Rhodopseudomonas palustris: one gene and its partner. The protein of the gene in region 1 interacts with the protein of each later gene in a pairwise test. Links are inferred from orthologs where the notes say so. Each region holds a gene or a part of one and is shown in the gene's direction. Other genes may lie near its edges.

What was found. Proteins that work in one complex are often made in the same cells at the same time.
Region 2: the proteins of mntR (region 1) and FLL57_RS03090 interact in binary tests that used the Escherichia coli proteins (3 or more experiments, as listed by UniProt). The link is inferred for Rhodopseudomonas palustris from one-to-one orthologs.

What each region holds. Positions count from the first base shown.
Region 1 is NZ_CP041387.1:3,386,083-3,388,937, forward strand. Bases 9-2,792 are described here. They hold mntR (manganese-binding transcriptional regulator MntR), read left to right. Parts: upstream 9-1,060; coding sequence 1,061-1,525; downstream 1,526-2,792. Other genes in these bases: FLL57_RS15455 (hypothetical protein), read right to left, coding at 9-784; FLL57_RS23375 (hypothetical protein), read left to right, coding at 1,917-2,054; FLL57_RS15465 (hypothetical protein), read left to right, coding at 2,432-2,792. Outside these bases: more of FLL57_RS15455, read right to left, coding at 1-8; more of FLL57_RS15465, read left to right, coding at 2,793-2,818.
Region 2 is NZ_CP041387.1:665,809-668,701, forward strand. The notes cover bases 17-2,838. They hold FLL57_RS03090 (methionine ABC transporter ATP-binding protein), read left to right. Parts: upstream 17-785; coding sequence 786-1,892; downstream 1,893-2,838. Other genes in these bases: epsC (serine O-acetyltransferase EpsC), read left to right, coding at 17-596; FLL57_RS03095 (methionine ABC transporter permease), read left to right, coding at 1,882-2,550; FLL57_RS03100 (MetQ/NlpA family ABC transporter substrate-binding protein), read left to right, coding at 2,579-2,838. In the rest of the region: more of epsC, read left to right, coding at 1-16; more of FLL57_RS03100, read left to right, coding at 2,839-2,893. UniProt on the Escherichia coli protein: Part of the ABC transporter complex MetNIQ involved in methionine import. Responsible for energy coupling to the transport system. It has also been shown to be involved in formyl-L-methionine transport.

The sequences.
Region 1 (2,855 bases):
AGACGGCATCGCCGACGAAACGGTCGAGCCCGCCGCCGTCATAGGCGCGCAGGTAGCGGACATTGAGACCGGCGAGGAATCCGGGCACGAACGCGTAGGACAGGCCGCCGTGCAGTTGCAGTTCGGAGTCGTGCCCCCAGAGATTGGTCGCGCGCTCGCGGGTGGCGCCGGTGCCGTACCAGACGTTGAAGACGGCGAACAGCCGCTCGGCGATCAGCTCGCGGTCGAACAGCGCCGCGAACTCGCCGCCGTACTGCTCGATCCGGCCGCCTGTCGCCTCGTCGACGCGGGACCAGTTCGGCTGCGCGTGCAGCGTCAGCCCGAACGGCGCCGCCTTGCGATCGACCAGCTTGTAGCGGAACTCGAGCGCGGCACCGTTGAAGGTGAAGTGATGGCGGTCGTCGTGGCCGAACACGCCGTCGATCCGCTGCCCGCCGAACGACAGCCCCGGTGCGATGCGAATCCGATCGGTGAGTGTGTACTTGACCTGGGCCAGCGTCCCCAGCGTGGCGTAGCGGCCGTCGCGCTTGCCGAAGCCGCCGACGTTCTCCATCTCGACCTCGATCTCGCCCTTCTGGCCGATATCGGAGCCCATCGAAAAGCCGAAGATGTGCTCGGTGTCGACGCCTTCGGCGTGGTGCGTGCCCGGCACCGTCGCGGGGCGCTGCATCGCGAAGCTCAAGAGCGACGATGCGGGCAACGACAGCCAGGACGGCGCGTCCTCCGCGGCGGCCGGTGAGATCTCCGCGGCGGCACCGGCCGCGAATGCGGTCGCCACGACCATCCGCCCCCATGACGATGTCCGAGCCGGCGACCGCTTCGCCGTGTCGATCCGAAGTCTCACCTGCGTTCCTTTACTTCCGAGCGCGGCCGAGCGGCGCGCAGTTTCATCCTGCACCGGCCGGCCTTGCGACGGTGGTGCACAATCCCGATATTGTAGCCTTGGCTACATCGTAGAGAACGAGTCGCAACTGTCAATGCCCGATTGTTGCCTCGGCTACATTTTGACGCCGACGAGAATTCGTGCTTTCCGGATCGCAGCAATCGCGAGCGTGAATCAATGAGCCCTGCCGTCCCGCGGAAAGCCCAGCGCAACGACGCTCCCCCGGCCGATCTGCCGACCGAACTGGTGCAGGCCCGCCGCTTCGGCAAGGCCCGGTCGGCGCAGTCGACCGCGATCCTTGAGGACTATGTCGAACTGATCGCCGACCTGTTGGCCGGCACCGGCGAAGCGCGGCCGACCGACATTGCACGCCGCCTCGGCGTCTCGCACGCCACCGCGATCAAGACCATTTCGCGATTGAAGAAGGCCGGGCTGGCGACCTCGCGCCCCTATCGCGGCGTGTTTCTCACCGAGCAGGGCCAGGCGCTGGCGGAACGGTCCCACGCCCGCCATCGGCTGGTGGTCGATCTCTTGCGCGCCGTCGGCGTCCCGCCCGAAGCTGCGGAAGCCGACGCCGAGGGCATGGAGCACCACTGCTCGGAAACCACGCTGAAGGCGTTCGCGCAGTTTCTCCGGTCGTAGATTCGCGGGCCGCCGGACCGCCGGCGCCGTGGCAGGGCCGCGTCGGGATCGGTTTCGCCAAAAGCCAAGGTATCGCTGCGCGGCCCTGCCCCCTGCCGAGAGCTGCAATGTGACGACGCGGAGCGGCTTCTTGATGGCATCATCGGAGGCCGCATCGTCATCACCGCCATGACAGGACTCCATGGGTAGTGGCGGCTCAAGCTTTGCCGATTGGCACGACCGGCTGCGCGCTCATCGTGCCTGATGCACGAAATCGATGGATTGGCGGGCCTAACAGGCGCACGGTGCAGCGACCGGCGCCGGGCGTGCTGCTTTGAGTCGCCCACGCGATGCCGCGCCTCCGCGCTGGCCACCAAGTCACTTCCGTATCCCCATCCAGCAGGAGACCACGATGGCCAAAGGCGAACAGAAGAGTAATCGCGAAGCCAAGAAACCCAAGAAGGAAAAGGTCAAGACCATCGCCGCCGCGCCGAGCCAGAAGACCGGCAATTGGCAGCCGACCCAAGGCGGGACCGGCAAGAAGAAGTAACGCCGGCCGCAACCACCGCGGCCGCGAACCGTGCCGCTCGTTCGTCATTCCGGTTCGCGTCGGATAGCGACACGAACCCGGAAAGCCATTACCGCCACGATCAAGACCGAGATCGCAACGCCGCTTCCCTGCAGCGATCCGTGACCTGAATGGCCGCGGCGACGTCCGGGCCGGCGGACCCTGCCCCTGAGACCTGGCTGCCACGCCACTCGCCCGCGCTCCGCGTCGCGCGCGCGCCGCGTTGAACTCCGGTGCCCCCGTGCTGGACAAAGTGGGAAGCTGACGGACGCCGCCGTAACCGGCTCCGCCCCCATTCTGATCATGCCGATGGGCCGCCGCGAGCTGCGCGGCGCTGCCCAGCAGCCGGGACGCGCCGCATGCCCACCATCATGCTGATTGCCGTGATCGGCATCCTGTTTCTGCAAGCGACCGGCGCGATTCCGCCGAGCAGCGTCGGCGGGCCGATGACGATCGCACTGGCCTTCCTGCTCGGCGCCTTGGCGGTCGGCATCCACGACGCCAAAACTAGGCAACGCGGCCCGCTCGGCTGGATCGTCAGCATCGCGGTCGCCCTCACCGGCGCCTTCCTCTCCGCCCCGCTCGGCGGCATGGCCGTGGCCATGCTGCTCGCCCCGTTCGTGCAGGGCTCGTCGTCCCTCGCCGCCGCCGGCGGCCCGGTGATGGCCATAGCGCTCGCGGGGACGATGATCGTCACGCTGGCGGGAGCATGGGGGGCGATCTGGGTGGTGAACAGGTGGCGGTGAGATTGGCGACGGCTTGGCCGCATCGCGCCCCGCCCCC
Region 2 (2,893 bases), 2.7 Mb from region 1 along the record:
TGACCATCGCGGCGGATTTCGCCCATGACCTGCCGCGCATCCGCGCGCTGCTCGACAGCGATATCCGCGCCGCGTTCGATGGCGATCCGGCAGCGAAGAGCCTGGACGAAGTCGTATTCTGCTATCCGGGTGTCGCCGCGATGATCCGGCATCGCATCGCGCACCGGCTGTACGTGCTCGGGGTGCCGATGCTGGCGCGGATCGTCGCGGAGATCGCCCATGCGCAGACCGGCATCGACATCCATCCCGGCGCGACCATCGGCGAGAGCTTCTTCATCGATCACGGCACCGGCGTCGTGATCGGCGAGACCGCGCGGATCGGCAAGCGGGTGCGGCTGTATCAGGCGGTCACGCTCGGGGCCAAGCGGTTCGAGACCGACGAGCACGGTCGCATCGTCAAAGGCGGCGACCGTCATCCGATCATCGAGGACGAGGTCGTGATCTATGCCGGCGCCACGGTGCTCGGGCGGGTGACGATCGGGCAGGGCTCACAGGTTGGCGGCGGCGTCTGGCTGACGCGCGATGTGCCGCCGAACAGCGTCATCACCCAGGCCAAGGCGCGCTATGACGCCTTCGAGGACGGTAGCGGTATCTGAGCTGGCAAGCCTGCGAAAGAATTTTCTCCCGTTTGGCGCTTTCGGGTCAGATATTGGTCGCGATTTGCTGTCAGTGCGACGGCCACGTTGTTTTTATTCTCCAGGCATTGCGATGCGGGAGGCCGGCCGGTAGTCGATAGGGAACGCCGCCACGCGGGCGGTCACCTGGAATCGATGAACGAGCCCATCATGAATGCTCCCTGGCAACCGCCCGCGGGAGAGCGCCCCGCCTTCGTATCGACGCAGCCGACCACCGGTATCCTGATCGACCGTGTCCGCAAGGTGTATTCGGCACGGAAGAGCAGCGCCGAAGTCGTCGCCCTCGACGATATCAGCCTGACCGTTCCGAAAGGCTCCATCCTCGGCGTGATCGGCCGCAGCGGCGCCGGCAAGTCGACGCTGATCCGGCTGATCAACGGGCTGGACAAGCCGTCGAGCGGCCGCGTCGTCGTCAACGGCGTCGAAATCACCGCGCTGTCCGAACGCGATCTGCGCACCGCGCGGCGCTCGATCGGCATGGTGTTTCAGCATTTCAACCTGCTGTCGTCGCGCACCGCCTACGGCAATGTCGCACTGCCGCTCGAGATCGCCGGCACGCCGAAAGCTGAGATCGAAAAGCGCGTGCTGCCGCTCTTGGACATGGTCGGGCTCGCCGACAAGCGCGACCGCTATCCGGCGGAGCTGTCCGGCGGTCAGAAGCAGCGCGTCGGCATTGCCCGCGCACTCGCCACCGAGCCGTCGGTGCTGCTGTCGGACGAAGCCACGTCCGCGCTCGATCCGGAAACCACCGACCAGATTCTCGAGCTATTGAAGCAGATCAATCGCGATCTGCATCTCACCATACTGTTCATCACCCACGAGATGGCGGTGGTGAAGGCGCTGGCCGACCGCGTCGCGGTGATCGAAGGGGGCCGCATTGTCGAGGACGGCGCAACCTTCGACGTGTTCGCCACCCCGCGCCACGAGGTGACGCGGCGGTTCGTTTCGTCGGTGACCGGCAGCGGCGCGCCGGACTGGCTCTTGGAAAAGCTGCAGCCGCATCAGCCGCCGGGTGGGCAGGCGGTGCTGCGCATCACCTTCAAGGGCAGCGACGCCAACCAGCCGCTGCTGTCGCGGGTGTCGCGCGAGCTCGGCGTCAATCTCAACATTCTCTCGGGGCAGGTCGAGATGATCGCCGGCCATCCGTTCGGCACGCTGATTGTGTCGCTCGACGCCGCGCCCGAGGTGCTGCGCCAGGTGATCGCGCAACTGTCGGCCGGCAACAACCTGGTGGAGCAGCTCGGCTATGTCGCCTGAACTCATTCGCATGATCGCGTCGTCGACGCTCGACACCCTCTACATGGTCGGGTTGGCGGGGTTGTTCGGCACGCTGATCGGCCTGCCGCTCGGCATCTTCCTCGCCACTTCTCAAACCGGTGAGCTGTTCGCCGCACCGATCGCCAATCGCCTGATCGGCGTCGTCGTCAATGCGACGCGTTCGACGCCGTTCATCATCCTGGTGGTGGCGATCGTGCCGCTGACCCGGCTAATCGCCGGCACTTCGATCGGCACCGCGGCGGCGACCGTGCCGCTGACGATCGCTGCGATCCCGTTCATTGCCCGCGTCATCGAAGCGGCGATCCGCGAGGTCGATCACGGCCTGATCGAAGCGGCGCGTGCGTTCGGCGCCAGCCCGCTTCAGATCGTCCGCAAGGTGCTGTTGCCCGAAGCGATGCCGGCGGTGACGATGGCGCTGACGCTGACCATCGTCAGCCTGCTCGGCTATTCGGCGATGGTCGGTGCCGTCGGCGGCGGTGGTCTCGGCGACCTCGGGATTCGCTACGGCTATCAGCGCTTCATGCCGGAGGTGATGCTGACTGTGGTGCTGGTGCTGATCGCGCTGGTGCAGGGCGTGCAGACGCTCGGCGACACGCTGGCGCGCAAGCTCGATAAGCGCCGCATCCGCCGTCACTGATTTCCATGTCTCGACCAGGAGCTTCTCAATGCGCCGTCTTGCCGTTTCCCTGATCGCGCTGGCCTTCGCCGGCGCCGCCCATGCCGAGACCATCCGGGTCGGCGTCACCGCCGGTCCGCACGCCGAGATCCTCGACGTGGTCAAGAAGGTCGCCGCCGAGCGCGGCCTTGACATCAAGCCGGTCGAGTTCACCGACTACGTGGTGCCGAACCAGGCGCTGGCGCAGAAGGAGCTGGAGGCCAATTCGTTTCAGCACGAGCCGTATCTGAAAGCGCAGGTCGCCAAGACCGGTTGGACCATCGTCAAGGTCGCCAACACCATCGCGTCGCCGCAGGGCGTGTAT